One region of the Cellulomonas wangleii genome, then DNA from elsewhere that is predicted to be linked to it. Evidence: predicted binding sites of a transcription regulator. Region 1 holds the regulator's gene; the other holds the start of a gene.
The links. Region 1 encodes Rex, which represses fermentation and respiration genes when NADH is low (regulators of the CRP and FNR family bind a similar motif). Its sites were predicted from a motif close to CTTGTGAANNNNTTCACAAG; they were not measured.
Positions count from the first base shown of each region.

Region 2: a site for Rex is predicted at 3,990-4,009, ahead of mqo (malate dehydrogenase (quinone)). Genes of this name have one in related genera too.

Region 1 is NZ_CP074405.1:2,997,669-3,005,117, reverse strand. It holds gene KG103_RS13830 (HAD family hydrolase) at 1-782, opposite strand, end outside; gene KG103_RS13825 (glutaredoxin family protein) at 891-1,178, shown strand; gene KG103_RS13820 (redox-sensing transcriptional repressor Rex) at 1,231-1,929, shown strand; gene KG103_RS13815 (YceI family protein) at 2,042-2,590, opposite strand; gene KG103_RS13810 (MarR family winged helix-turn-helix transcriptional regulator) at 2,700-3,197, shown strand; gene KG103_RS13805 (histidine phosphatase family protein) at 3,246-3,902, shown strand; gene KG103_RS13800 (TlpA family protein disulfide reductase) at 3,904-4,575, shown strand; gene KG103_RS13795 (cytochrome c biogenesis CcdA family protein) at 4,572-5,507, shown strand; gene resB (cytochrome c biogenesis protein ResB) at 5,504-7,240, shown strand; gene ccsB (c-type cytochrome biogenesis protein CcsB) at 7,237-7,449, shown strand, end outside.
Region 2 is NZ_CP074405.1:2,098,150-2,105,598, reverse strand. It holds gene KG103_RS09705 (aldo/keto reductase) at 1-556, shown strand, start outside; gene KG103_RS09700 (RNA polymerase sigma factor) at 628-1,134, shown strand; gene KG103_RS09695 (methylated-DNA--[protein]-cysteine S-methyltransferase) at 1,131-1,760, shown strand; gene KG103_RS09690 (DUF2277 domain-containing protein) at 1,772-2,047, shown strand; gene KG103_RS09685 (hypothetical protein) at 2,089-2,454, opposite strand; gene mqo (malate dehydrogenase (quinone)) at 2,459-3,946, opposite strand; gene KG103_RS09675 (hypothetical protein) at 4,197-4,409, shown strand; gene KG103_RS09670 (App1 family protein) at 4,490-5,596, opposite strand; gene KG103_RS09665 (Dps family protein) at 5,680-6,258, opposite strand; gene ligD (non-homologous end-joining DNA ligase) at 6,367-7,248, opposite strand; gene ligD (non-homologous end-joining DNA ligase) at 7,283-7,449, opposite strand, start outside.

The DNA of each region.
Region 1 (7,449 bases):
GCGGCGTTCGCCCCGCGACGTGCCTGGCGGCGACGGTGGCGGAACTCGCGCACGGGCCACCCGACCTCGGCTGCGTGCCGGCGCAGGCGGCGGTCGGGGTTGATGGCGCACGGCCGGCCCACCGTGGACAGGATCGGCACGTCGTTCGTGGAGTCGCCGTAGGCGTGGCAGAGGCTCAGGTCGTACCCCTCGCGCTCGGCGAGCGCGCGGACGGCGGCGGCCTTGGCCTCGCCGTGCAGCAGGTCCCCGACCAGCCGGCCGGTGTAGAAGCCCTCCACGTGCTCGGCGACCGTGCCCAGCGCCCCGGACGCACCCAGGCGGCGGGCGATGAGCTCGCCGATCTCCACGGGTGTGGCGGTGACCAGCCACACCGCGTGGCCGTCGGCGAGGTGGGCGTCGAGCAGCGCCTGGGTGCCCGGGTAGATGCGCAGGCTGAGGACCTCGTCGTAGACGTCCTCGGCGATCGCGGTCACCTCCGCCACCGAGTGCCCGCGCATGATGTCGAGCGCGCGGGCGCGCACGTCGTCGATCTGGTCCTTGTCCTCGCCGAACAGCCGGTACCGGGCCTGCTGCCCGGCGAAGCGCACGAGGTCCAGCTTGCGGAAGAACCCGCGCCGGTACAGGCCGACGGCGAGATGGAAGGCGCTGGCCCCGCGGATGATCGTGTTGTCGACGTCGAAGAACGCGGCCACGCGCGTGCCGTCGGCGACCTCCGCCGCCCGTGGCGTCCGCGCGGTGGCGGCGACGACGGCAGGCTCGTCCGTGCCGTCGCCCGTTCGCATCCGGACACTGTAACGAGCGCGCGGCCCCGCGCGACGGAGGGTCCGCTGCGTGCCGCGACGTGCGCACACGCGCCGCGGGCCTCCCGGAGCCGGGGCGGCCCGGCTAGCGTGGGCGCCGTGAGCGGGACGAGCGCACCGCGGGTGGTGCTGTACGGACGGACCGGGTGCCACCTGTGCGACGACGCGCGGGCGCTCGTCGAGCGGGTGTGCGGCGAGGTCGGTGCGACCTGGGCGGAGGTCGACGTCGACGTGCCGGGACCCGACGGCCGGCTGCCGGCGGACGAGCTGGGCGAGCTGGTGCCGGTGGTCGACGTCGACGGGGTGCGGCGCGGGTACTGGCGGATCGACGAGGCGCGCCTGCGGCGGGCTCTCGCGGCGGCGGGCGGCAGGCCCTAGCGTGTGATCCTGGCGCCGGGGCCGTGCCCGGCGACGCGGGTGCGGAGGGTCAGTGGACGGTCGGCGCAGCGCAGCACGACGCGGGGCCGACGGCCGCGCCGGACGTGACGGCCAGGCCGTGCCGTCCGCCACGGTCGGGCGGCTGCCCGGCTACCTGCGGGCGCTCGAGGCGACAGCGGCGGCCGGTGCCGTCCTGACGTCGTCCGACGAGCTGGCGGAGCGCGCGGGCGTGACCCCGGCACAGCTGCGCAAGGACCTGTCGTACCTCGGCTCGTACGGTCGTCGCGGGGTGGGCTACGACGTCGCGCACCTGCGCGAGCAGGTCACGGTGGCCCTCGGCCTGGCCGACGTGCGCCGCGTGCTGCTGGTGGGCGTCGGCAACCTGGGGCACGCCCTGGCGAACTACGCCGGCATCGCCGAGCGGGGCTTCGTGCTGGTGGGGCTGGTCGACGCGGACCCGGCGGTGGTGGGCACGACGGTGGCCGGGCTCGTGGTCGAGCCGGCCGACGACCTGGCCGCGGTGGTGGCGCGCACCGGGGCGACGATCGCGGTGCTGACGACGCCGGCCGCCGTCGCGCAGCAGGTGTGCGACGCGCTGGTCGCCGCCGGGGTGGTCGGCGTCCTCACGTTCGCGCCGTGCGCGCTGCGCGTGCCGCCGCACGTCGACGTGCGGGCGGTGGACGTGGCGTCCGAGCTGCAGATCCTGGCGTTCCACGACCGCGCGCGCAGCGCCGGCGGCGGGGCGTCGTGAGCGGCGGCGCCCGGGGTCGGTGCCGACGGTGCCCGGACGTGCCGCGAGGGCGCGACGGGGGACGTCGCGCCCTCACGGACGGGGTCGGGGCGTGGTGCCCCGGTGGGGAGCGTCAGGCCTTGATGGCGGACACGTCCAGGTCGATGCGGACCTTGTCGGCGACGAGGACGCCGCCCGCCTCGAGCGCGGCGTTCCACGTGAGGCCGAAGTCCTTGCGGGAGATGGTGACGGTCGCCTCGAAGCCGGCGCGCGTGTTGCCGAACGGGTCCACCGCGGTGCCGTTGAACTCGGTCTCCAGCTCGACCTCGCGCGTGACGCCGTGGATCGTCAGGTCGCCGACGACGACGTGCTTGTCGCCGCCGTCCGTACGGATCGCGGTGGAGGCGAAGGTCCACCCGCCGAACGTCTCGACGTCGAAGAAGTCGGCGCTCTTGAGGTGGCCGTCGCGGTTGGCGTCACCGGTGGTGACCGTGGACGGGTCGAGCGTCACCGAGACGGCGGAGGACTCCAGGTCCTCGCCGACCGTGAGGGTGCCGGACGTCACGGCGACCGTGCCCCGGACCTTGGAGATGCCGGCGTGACGGACCGTGAACGACGCGTCCGTGTGCGTCGGGTCGATGTTCCAGGTGCCGGCGGTGAGGCCGGTGGGCAGAGCGGTCATGGGGTCCTCCGCGGTTCGGTGCCGAACGATTTCGTTGATTCGACAAGTAACTGTTGTTGATCTTTCTACTACGGTGGGCTGCCGAGCGCAACCCCTGAGGAGGACACCCGTGCCCGACGACGTGCGCTGGCTCTCCGCCACGCAGCAGCGCGACTGGCGCGCGTTCCGCGACGGGACCGCGCTGCTGTTCGACGTCCTCGGGCGCGAGCTGGACGAGGGCAGCGGGCTGTCGCTCGGGGAGTACGAGGTGCTCGTGCGGCTCTCCGAGGCGCCGCGCCGCGCCCTGCGCATGTCCGAGCTCGCGGACGACCTCGCGCACTCCCGGAGCCGGCTGACGCACACCGTCGCCCGCATGGAGCGCGCCGGCATCGTGCGCCGCGAGCCCGCGCTCGACGACGCCCGGGGCGTGAACTGCGTGCTCACCGACCACGGGTGGCAGGTGCTCGTGGCCGCGGCGCCCGGTCACGTCGAGTCCGTGCGGCGGCACCTCGTCGACGTGCTGGACGACGCCCAGCTGGCCGCGCTGGGTGAGGCGATGCGCGTCGTCGTCGCGCACCTGCGCGGCCCGGGGCGCCTGCCCGACGCCGACGGGGACGCCGCACGCTGAGCCCGCCGACGCGCACGGGGACGCCGCAGACTTTGCGACACTGTGCACATGGTCGCCACGACGGTCCACCTGCTGCGGCACGGTGAGGTGCACAACCCCGAGGGTCTGCTCTACGGCAGGCTGCCCGGCTACCGGCTGTCCGAGCGCGGGCTGCGGATGGCCGAGCTCGTCGCCGCCACGCTGGCCGGCGAGCAGGGCGCACCACGGCGCGACGTGGTCGTGGTCACGTCCTCCCCGCTGCAGCGCGCCCAGGAGACCGCCGCGCCCCTCGCCGCGGCCTTCGGCGTCCCGGTCGGCACGGACGACCGGCTGATCGAGGCCGACAACCACTTCCAGGGCATGACGTTCGGCGTCGGCGACGGCTCGCTGCGGCACCCGGGCCACTGGCCCTACCTGCGCAACCCCTTCCGCCCGTCGTGGGGCGAGCCCTACGCCGAGCAGGTCGACCGCATGCTCGCCGCGGTCGACGCCGCCCGCGTCGCCGCCCGCGGCCACGAGGCCGTGCTCGTCAGCCACCAGCTGCCGATCTGGGTGACGCGCCTGGCTCTCGAGAACCGCCGCCTGTGGCACGACCCCCGCCGCCGGCAGTGCGCGCTCGCGTCCCTCACGACCCTCCGGTTCGAGGACGACGTGCTGGTCGGCGTCGGCTACGGCGAGCCCGCCGCGTCCCTGCTGCCCGGAGCGTCCCCCGTCGCCGGGGCCTGACGTGCGCCGACGCCTCGCCCGGCCGCACCGTGCGGCCCTCGTCCCCGCGGCCGTGGCCACGGCACTCGCCCTGCTGCTCGCCGGGTGCGGCACGGACGACCCCGCGGGGGACGTGCCCGACGTCGTCGACCAGGGCTACCAGTCCGGCGACGGGTCGACCACCACGTGGGCACCGGACGACCGCGTCGGGCCGCTGACGATCACGGGCACCGACTACGAGGGTGGCGCGCACGACCTGGCGCAGTGGCGCGGCGACGTCGTGCTGCTCAACACCTGGTACGCCGCGTGCCCGCCGTGCCGCGCGGAGGCACCCGACCTCGCGGCCGTCGCCACCGACTACGCCGACCAGGGCCTGCGGGTGCTGGGCATCAACAGCCGGGACGCCGCCGGCACGGCCCAGGCATTCCAGCGGCAGCTCGCCGTGCCCTACCCGTCGCTCGACGACACCAGCGGTGCCGCGATCGCCACGCTGCAGGGCGTCGTGCCCGTCAACGCGGTCCCCACCACCGTGCTGCTGGACCGCGAGGGTCGCGTGGCCGCCCGCGTCCTCGGTCTCGTCGAGCCCTCCACGCTGCGTGCGCTCGTCGAGGACCTGCTCGCGGAGGGCGCCGGGAGCGCGTCGAGCGGGCCGGACGCGTCGGCGTGGGCGCCCGCCGCGGAGGGTGCGCGATGAGCGGGGCGCTCGCCGCCGGGCTCGGCACCACCGTCGTCGACGGCTCGCTGCTGCTCGCCGTGCCCGTCGCGCTGCTCGCCGGCCTCGTGTCCTTCGCGTCCCCGTGCGTCCTGCCGCTGGTGCCGGGCTACCTGGGTCTCCTCGGCGGGCTCGTCGGTGGGGTGCGCCGCGCGCCGGGCGCGCGGCTCGGGTTCGTGGACGCCACGGACGTCGTCCGGCTGAGCGCCGCCCCCGCCGTGCCCGTGACCGCCGCGGCCGACGTGCGCCCGACGGCCCCGCCGGCCGGCGGGGCCGCGGTCCCCGCCGTCGCGGACGGTGCCGCGGTGCCGCTGCCCGCGCCGGTGGGTCGCCGGACGCTGCTGGTCGGCGCGGTGCTCTTCGTCGCGGGCTTCACCCTCGTGTTCGTGGCGTTCGGCACCCTCGCCGGCACGCTCGGCGCCGCGCTGTGGCAGTGGCAGGACCCGGTGAGCCGCGCGCTCGGCGCGCTCACCGTCGTCCTGGGCCTGGCGTTCCTCGGGGCCGTGCCCTTCCTGCAGGCCGCGCGCCGGCCGCGGCTCGCGCCGCGCGCGGGCGTGTGGGGCGCGCCGCTGCTCGGTGTCGCGTTCGGGCTGGGGTGGACCCCGTGCATCGGCCCGACGCTCGCCGCGATCCTCACGCTGTCCCTCACCGGGGGGTCCGCGGCGCGCGGCGCGCTGCTGGCTGCCGTGTTCTGCGTGGGCCTGGGCCTGCCGTTCGTGCTGGTGGGCGTCGGGCTGCAGCGCTCGCAGCGTGCCGTGGGCTGGCTGCAGCGGCACCGGCTCGCCGTCCAGCGCGCCGGAGGTGCCGTCCTCGTCGTGCTCGGCGTCGCGCTGCTCACCGGCGCGTGGGGCACGTGGGCGGCCTGGCTGCAGGGCGTCCTGACCGGTGGCGACCCGTTCGTGCCGGCGCTGTGAGCGGCCCCGTGACCCCCGACGCGACCCCCACCACGACCCCGGGCTACCGGCCCGAGGGTCTCGACGACGCCTTCACCGACGGCGGTGAGCAGGCGACGGCCCCGACCCGCGCCGACGCGCTGCCCGCCCTCGGGCTGCGGGGCTGGCTGCGCTGGGCGTGGCGGCAGCTCACGAGCATGCGCGTCGCCCTGCTGCTGCTCGTGCTGCTGGCCGTCGCCGCCGTGCCGGGCACGATGTTCCCGCAGCGCCCGCAGGACCCCGGCGGCGTGTCGGCGTACCTCACCGACCACCCGACCGCGGGGCCCTGGCTCGACCGGCTCGGGTTCTTCGACGTCTACGCGTCGGTCTGGTTCTCGGCGATCTACCTGCTGCTGTTCGTCTCCCTCATCGGCTGCATCCTGCCGCGCACCCGCGTGCACCTGACCGCCGTGCGCGGCCGGCCGCCGCGCACCCCGCGGCGGCTCGGGCGGTTCCCCGCGCAGGGCGGCGGGACGTCCCCCGACGCGCCGCCGGACGTCGTCGCGCGCGCCGCCGCCGTGCTGCGTCGCCGCCGGCTGGGCGTGCCCGGCTTCCGCGTCGACGTGCACGACGAGGGTGCCGGCGTCTGGTCGGTGTCCGCCGAGCGCGGGTACCTGCGCGAGACCGGCAACCTCGTGTTCCACCTCGCGCTCGTCGGGCTGCTGATCGCGATCGCGACGGGCCAGATGCTGCACTACCGCGGGCAGGCCATCGTCGTGCAGGGCACGGGGTTCGCCAACGTGCAGGCCGCGTACGACACGTTCGAGCGGGGCTCCGCGTTCGACCCCGCGGACCTCGTGCCGTTCACCATGCGGCTCGACGACTTCGAGGCGCAGTTCGACCCCCAGACCCTGCAGTCGCGCGACTTCACGGCGCACGTCACGGTCACGGAGCCGGGCGGTGAGCCGGAGGAGCGCACCATCAAGGTCAACCACCCCACGGTCGCCGGCGGGGCCAAGGTGTACCTGCAGGGCAACGGCTACGCGCCGGCCGTCACGGTGCACGACGCCTCGGGGGAGGTCGCGTTCTCCGGGCCCGTGCCGTTCCTGCCGCAGGACGACGTGTACACGTCGCGGGGCGTCGTCAAGGTGCCCGACGTGTCGGGCGACCAGCCGCAGGTCGGCCTGGTCGGGTTCCTGCTGCCCACCGCGCAGGAGCCCGTGCCCGGGCTGTGGCGCTCGGTCCACCCGCAGCCCGACGACCCGCTGCTGGTCCTGTCGGTGTGGTCGGGCAACCTGGGGCTGGACACCGGGGTGCCGCAGAACGTGTACCGCCTGGACGAGTCGCGCATGGAGCAGGCCGTCGACGCGGACGGCGAGGTGGTCACCCTCTACGTGCGGCCCGGCGAGACCGTCGAGCTCCCGGACGGGCTGGGCACCCTCACGTTCGACGACCTGCCGCGGTTCGTCGCGCTCGACCTGCGCCACGACCCGTCGCTGACGTGGGTGCTGACGTTCTCGCTGCTCGCCCTCGCCGGCCTCACGGCGTCGCTGTTCGCCCCGCGCCGACGGCTCTGGGTGCGCGCCGCCCCCGCCGCTGCCACGGACGAAGGTCCTGGTTCCGCGGCTACAGTGGTCACGGCCGCCGGCCTCGCCCGTGGCGACGACGTCGGTCTGCAGCCCGAGCTGGACCGCGTCCTCGCGGACGTGCTCGGCGCTCCCCGCCCGTCGCACCCCCCGACCGGGCCCGACGTCCCGCAGGAGGACAGGTCATGACCGTCGCCGAGCTGAGCGACCTCTTCGTCTGGTCGGCCGCGACCGCGCTGACGCTCGCGCTGATCGCGTACTCCGTCGACCTCACGCGGCTCACGGAGGTCGCGCGTGCGGCACGGGAGGTCCGCACCCCCGCCCTGGTGGGGGCCGGCGCCCCCGCGACGCCCCCGGCGGGGACGACCGTGGCCGGTGACGGCACGGCTGCGGGCACG
Region 2 (7,449 bases), 900 kb from region 1:
CCGTGCGCTCGGCCTGGACGTCGTCGACCTGTACCTCATCCACTGGCCGGTGCCCAGCAAGGACCTGTACGTCGAGACGTGGCGGGCCTTCGAGAAGCTGCTCGCGGACGGTGCCGTCCGGGCGATCGGCGTCTCGAACTTCCTGCCCGAGCACCTCGAGCGGCTGCTGCGCGAGACGGACGTCGTGCCCGCCGTCAACCAGGTGGAGGTGCATCCGACCTTCCAGCAGCGCGCGACGCAGGACGCCTCCACGCAGCACGGCGTCGCCGTCGAGGCGTACTCGCCGCTGGGACAGGGCAAGGACCTCCAGGCCGACGCCGTGACGTCGGTGGCGGAGCGGCTCGGCGTCACCACGGGCCAGGTGGCCCTGCGCTGGCACGTGCAGGCAGGACGCATCGTCATCCCCAAGTCGGTCACGCCCGAGCGGATCCGCTCCAACCTCGACCTGTTCTCCTTCGACCTCACGGACGAGGACGTCGCGGCCATCGACGCGCTGGACAGCGAGGAGCGCATCGGCGCCGACCCGGCCACCGCCGCCTTCACCCAGATGCGCTGACCTGCACGCGCTGACCCGCGCCCCGCCGGACCTCACGTCACGGCGGGGCGCGGCGTCTGCACACTGTGGGGATGACCGGACCGTTCGAGGACGTGGTGCGCGCGCACGGGGGCACCGTGCTGCGCGTGTGCCGCGCGGTGCTCGGGCCTGGCGACGCCGACGACGCGTGGTCCGAGACGTTCCTCTCCGCGCTGCGCGCCTGGCCGGCCCTCCCACCCGACGCGAACGCCGAGGCGTGGCTCGTGACGGTGGCGCGGCGCAAGGCGATCGACGAGCTGCGCCGCCGTGCCCGGCACGCGACGCCCGCCGCCGAACCGGGCGCGCTGGGCGGCGACCCGCTGGTCGCACCCACGCCGCTGCCCGGCGACCGTGACCTCGACCTGTGGCGCGCGGTCGGCGCGCTGCCCGCCAAGCAGCGGCGCGCCGTGGTGCTGCACCACCTGGGCGGGCTCCCGTACGCCGACGTCGCGGCGCTCGTGGGTGGCAGCGCCGCCGCGGCCCGGCGTGCCGGCGCCGACGGCGTGGCCGCGTTGCGCCGCACGTACGGCACGACCATCGACGACGGGGGCCAGCCATGACGACCGACCGGACGACACGCGCCGGTGAGGAGCAGGCCACGCTGCGCCGCCTGCACGCCCGACTCGTCGCCGAGGCGCAGGCCGACGGGTTGCTCGACGTCACCTACCGCGTGGTGGACTCGCCGGTGGGCCGCCTGCTGGTCGCGGCGGGGGAGACCGGGGTGCTCCGGGTCGCGTTCGAGGTGCAGGGCCACGCCGCGGCGCTCGACGACCTGGCCGCCCGCGTGGGCCCGCGGGTCCTGGAGGGCGGCGCCCGGCTGGACCCGGTGCTGCGCGAGCTCGACGAGTACTTCGCCGGCCGGCGTCGCACGTTCGACGTGCCGGTGGACCTGCGGCTCACGCGGGGGTTCCGCCGTGACGTCGTGGCGGCTCTGACCGCCGTGCCGTACGGCGCGACCGCGTCCTACCGGCAGGTCGCCACGGCGACGGGCCGGCCCGCCGCGGTGCGCGCGGTCGGTACGGCGTGCGCGCTCAACCCGGTGCCGCTGCTGCTGCCGTGCCACCGGGTGGTGCGCTCCGACGGGTCGCCCGGCCGCTACGCCGGGGGCGAGGCGGCCAAGCGCACGCTGATCGGCCTGGAGCGGGCGGGCGCCGACCCTCTCGCCACGGGACCCGCCGAGGCGTAGGTTCGGCAGGCATGTGCCGGAACATCACGACGTTGCGCGGCCTGGAGCCGCACGCCACGGACGCGGAGATCGAGGCGGCCGCCCTGCAGTACGTGCGGAAGGTGACCGGCGTGCAGCAGCTCTCCGACGCCACCCGCGGGCCGGTCGAGGCGGCGGTCGCGCAGATCGCGCACATCACCGCCCACCTGCTCGACGAGCTGCCCGAGCGCCGCCGGCCTCCGGCGACGGTGCCGCCGCTGCGCCGCCCCGAGGTGCAGGCGCGCATCGCGGCGCGCCAGGGGGGCTGAGGCCGGCCGCGACGTCCGCACGAGGCCGCAGGGTGCGCCGGTCAGTCGTCCGTGCTGCCCGGCGTCGGCACCAGGCGGGGGATGCCCGCCGGGGCGACGGCGGACAGGGCGAGGAACCGCGCCTCGGCGCGGTGCAGGCGGATGTGCTCGTCGAGCGACCACCCGGGACCGTTCGTCAGCGTCATGCCGCAGGCGCACCCGATGGTCACGGCGCCGTCCTCGTCCACGACGACCTGACCCACCGTCGTGTGGTCGGTGAACGCCCGCACCTTGGCGTGGCGCATCGGCGCGCTGACGGGCTCCGGCAGCGTCTCCTGCGGGTCGGTCGTCCGCTCGCCGTCGGTCAGGTCGTCGGCGGGACGACCGAGGTCGGGAACGTCGGGGCCGGGAAGGGCGTGGTCGGGCACGGACTCAGTGTCCGCCCGTGAGCGTCCCGTCGTCCACGAGCTGACGCTCCATCGCCGCGTCCCACTCGCCGCCGCCCAGGCTGGGCATCAGCTGCTGCAGCTGCGGACGCCAGGCGTCGGCACGCTCGGGGAAGCACCGGTCGAGCAGGTCCAGCATGGTCGCCACCGCGGTCGACGCGCCGGGGGACGCGCCCAGCAGACCGGCGATCGAGCCGTCGGCCGACGCCACGAGCTCGGTCCCGAACTCCAGCACACCACCGCCCTTGCCGCGCTTGATGACCTGGACGCGCTGGCCCGCCGTCACCAGCTCCCAGTCCCGCGGGTCGGCGGTCGGCATGTACGCGCGCAGCGTGCGCAGCCGCGCGGTGTCGCCGGCGGTGACCTCGCGGATCAGGTACGTGAGCAGGTCGACGTTGCGCAGGCCGACAGCGATCATCGGCACCAGGTTGGTGGGTCGCACCGAGCGCAGCAGGTCGGTCCAGGAGCCGCGCTTGAGGAACTTCATGCTCCAGCCGGCGTACGGGCCGAACATCAGCGCGCGGCGCCCGTCGACGACGCGCGCGTCCAGGTGCGGGACCGACATGGGCGGCGCACCGATCGCGGCCTTGCCGTAGACCTTCGCGCGGTGCTGGTCCACCACGTGCGGTGCGGTGGTCCGCAGGAACTGCCCGCTGATCGGGAAGCCCGCGTACCCGCGGATCTCCTTGATGCGGCTGCGCTGCAGCAGGTGCAGCGCACCGCCGCCCGCGCCGACGAAGACGAACCGGGCGGTGAGCGTGCGCGGCGGACGACCGTTCCAGCGCCGGTCCGCCACGGTGACCCGCCAGCGCCCGTCGCGCAGGCGCTTGAGCCGCGTGACCTCGCTGCTCGTGTGCAGGGTGGCCCCGCGCCGGACCGCGTCGGCGAGCATGGCGCGCGTCAGCGACCCGAAGTCGACGTCCGTGCCCCAGGCGGCGCGCGTGGCGGCGACGGGCTCGTCGTCCGCCCGGTCGGCCATCAGCAGGGGCGCCCACCGGGCGATGACGGCCGGGTCGGTCGTGAACTCCAGGTCGGCGAACAGCCGGTGCGCGCGCAGCGCCTCCCAGCGGCGGCGCAGGAACTCGACGTCCTGCGCCCCGCGGACGAACGTCAGGTGCGGGGTCGTGGTGACGGCGTCCTCGCCGCCGGGCAGCCGGCCCGCGGCGGCCAGGTGGTGCCACAGCTCGCGCGACAGCTCGTACTGCTCGTTGATCGTGACGGCCTTGGTCACGTCGACCGTGCCGTCGGCGCGCTGGGGCGTGTAGTTCAGCTCGCACAGCGCGGCGTGGCCGGTGCCCGCGTTGTTCCACGCGTTCGAGCTCTCGAGCGCGGGGGAGTCCAGCCGCTCGTGCACCTCGATGCGCCAGCCGGGCTCCAGCGTGCTCAGCAGCGACGCGAGCGTCGCGCTCATGATGCCGCCGCCCACCAGCAGGACGTCGACGTCGGCCGCGGTCTCGTGCTCTCCAGGTGCCACGCCGCGATGCTAGGTCGACGTCGAGAGACCTCCCAGCACAAGTCATGTGATGTTTGTCTCGTGGGACTTTCGTCACATGCGCGCCGCTGACCTGCGGCGCAGTCGCTGTCGGCCGACACGGGGACGTCGGACGCGACGCCCCGACCCCGGTCGTGCCCGACGAGGGCGACACGCCGCGCGGACGCCCGACACGCGCACGCCGCGCGCCGAGCGGGTGCGCGACCCGCCCGGCGCGCGGTAGAACCGGTGCATGAGCTCGAACCGCGCGCGCGACCTGACGTCCGACCCCGCAGCCCACGGCCTGGCCGACCAGCCCCTCACCCAGGCGGACCTGGACGCGGCCGACGCCCGCACGGGGGGCGACCCCGCGCGGGCCCCGCGCTCGCTGCGCGCCGCCGAGCTCGAGCCCGACGACGAGGCGATCGCCTCGAGCGACGACTGGGACGACCCCGAGCGGCTCTGAGGTCCGCGCCGGCGCCGGCATCGACCGCCGGCGTCCCCGCCGGGATCGCCGGCGGCAGGCGCCGGCGATCCCGGCGGAGGTCAGCGCGCGAGCCCGGCCTCGCGCGCCCGCTGCAGCAGCTGCTCCCCGTCCTCGCCCGTGAGGACGTCGAGACCGGGTTCCTCGTCCGCCCGCTCCTCGGACTCCTCCTGCTCGGGGGTTGCGACGGGCATGCCGTGCGAGAGCACGTGCTCACCGGGCGTCAGCTGGCGGATGAGGACGGCCTCGACCCGGTCCGGGTGGTGCTCCACGGCCCCGGCGTAGATCTGCGGGTCGTGCTGCCCGTCGTCGCCGACGAGCACCCACCGCACCTGCGGCAGGTCGGTGAACAGGCGGCGCAGCTCGGCCACCTTGTGCCGCGGGCCGCTGCGGAAGAGCCCGGTGTTGGTCGGTCCCCAGTCCGTCAGCAGCAGCGGCCCGGCCGGGTAGTCGTGGCGCCGCAGGAACCGGCCGATCGCCGGTGCCGCGTTCCACGCCCCGGTGGACAGGTACACGACAGGGGCCCCGGGGTGGTCGGCCCGCAGGGCGTGGTACAGGCGTGACATGCCGGGGACGGCCTCGCGCGCGTTCTCGTGCCGCACGAAGACGTTCCACGCGGCGACCAGGGGACGCGGCAGGCGCGTGACCATGACGGTGTCGTCGATGTCGCTGACGATGCCGACCGTCGGCTCCGGGCCCACCACCACGACGCGCGCCGTGGTCCGGGCGTCGTCCACCGACGTGAGCGTGATGTCGTGCCAGCCGGGCGGGAGGTCGGCGTCGACCATGGCGTCGACGTACCCGCCGCGGTCCGTGGTCAGCCGGTGCTTGCGGCCCCCCACCTCGACCTCGACCGGCGCGCCGGCCACGGGTGCGGTGAAGAACGAGCGCCACCCGCGGACGGTCGGTGCGGGCCGCTCACCGGTCTGGGCGCCGCCACCGGCGTCCGGCAGGTCGCGCTGGCGCACGGTGGGGGAGGCCAGCAGGGTGCGGGCGAGCACCCGCACCTTGCCGCCGGAGCCGTACCCGGCGTACCCGACGACGCGGACCGTCCAGCCGCGCCGCCGCAGCACGCGGGCGAGCACGGCGTCGAACCGGTCCTCGAAGCGGGCCGCCACGTGCAGCCGCTGGACCGGGCTGCCGTCGGGGTTCTCGAGCCGGGGCGTCACGCGTCCTGCGCGCAGCCCGTCGTCCTCCTGGCCACCCGGACCGGCGGGTGCGGCAGGCGCGGACGCCGCGGCGTGCCGGGGCGTCACTGGGCGCTGTCGGAGGTCGTGGCGGACTTCGCGGCCGCGGCGGCGCCCTTCTCGGTCGACGCGCCGGCCGTCGACAGGGCACCACCGGAGGACTCGAGGTGGGCGCGGACGAACCAGTGGAACAGCTCGAGCTCGCTCAGGTGCCCGACCAGCAGGTCGTTGGTGACGGTGTCCAGCTCCTCGGTGTCCGCCGCCGCCCTGCGGTGGTCCGTGATGACCCCGACGTACACCGCGTCCAGCGCGCCGAGGTGCTCGGTCGTGCTCGCACGGCCGATCGCGTAGTCGTCCCAGGTGCGCGCGGCGACCAGGGCGCCCGGTGTGCCGACAGGCGCCACGCCGAGCGTCGCGATGCGCTCGGCCGTCGCGTCGACCATCAGCCGGACGGCGTCGACCTGGGGGTCGAGCATCTCGTGCACCGCGATGAAGTGCGGGCCGACGACGTTCCAGTGGACGTGCTTGAGCGTCAGCGCCAGGTCGTTCAGCGCGTGGAGCCGTTCCTGCAGGATCGCGGCCACCCTCGCGCCGTCCTCCGGCGTCAGCGACGGGACGGTGTACTTCGGGAGATCGCGGGACATGGCACTCCTTCGCAGACGCACCGGGCCCGTCCGGCCCGGGGTGACGTCCACGCTGCCAGGACGCGCGACCCCCCGCCATCGGAGCCGGTGGGCGGGTGTGCGTCCTGGTCAGGGGTCGAAGGGGTCGCCGTCGCGCGCGAGGCGGTCGGCCGCCTCGTCGGCCGTGAGCTGCCGCAGGCCGGGACCGATCTCGTCCCAGTCGCGTGGCGCCGCGACCGTGGGTCGGTCCCGGCCACGCAGCGACCACGGCGTGATCGTCGTCTTGGCCGGGTGGTTCTGCGACCAGTCCAGGAGAACCTTCCCACCGCGCAGGTCCTTGCGCTGCACCGCCACCACGAGGTCCGGGTGCTCGCCCGCGAGCGCGTGGGCCAGGTCGTGCGCGAGCTCGCGCACCTCGGTCGCGGGACGGGGCCGGGGCAGCGGCGCGTAGAGCTGCAGCCCTTTGGACCCGGAGGTGACGGGCACCGTGCGTGACAGGCCCTGGGTGCGCAGCCGCTCGGCCACGAGGTGCGCGACGCGGGCGCACTCGTCGAGGCCGGCTCCGGGGCCGGGGTCGAGGTCCACGACCAGGCGGTCGGCGCCCCGCAGGCCCCCGCGCGGTCCCACGGTCCACTGCGGGGTGTGCAGCTCGAGCGCGCCGGAGTTGGCGGCCCACATGAGCCCGGCCAGGTCGTCGATGAACGGCAGGTCGAGGGTCGTGCCCTCGTCGTCCGTGCCGGGGGACGCGGGCAGACGCTGGTGGCGCAGCCAGGGCGGGGCGCCGCGGGGGACGTTCTTCTCGAAGAACTTCTCGCCGCCGACGCCCTCGGGCCACCGGATGCGCGTGACGGGCCGGTCCCGCAGCTGACGCAGGATCGCCGCCTCGACGCGCACGAGGTAGTCCATGACCTCGGCCTTGGTGGTGCCCGTGGCGGGGTAGAGGGCCCGGTCGAGGTGGGTCAGGCGGACGGGTCGGCCGCCGACGTCCACGGTGCGGCGCTCTGCGCTCATGCGGTCGGCGTCTCCTCGGTCCTCGGGGCTGTTCTCAGGGCTGCTCCCACGGGTCGGCCGTGGTGTCGGTCCGCACCCCGCGGACGACCGGCTGGCGGAGGCGTCCGGTCGGCGTGCGACCCAGGTAGAGGATGTCGGTGACGACCACCGGGTCGCACCAGATCGTGCCGCGGGCGTCGACGGCGGGCACGTCGTCAGCGA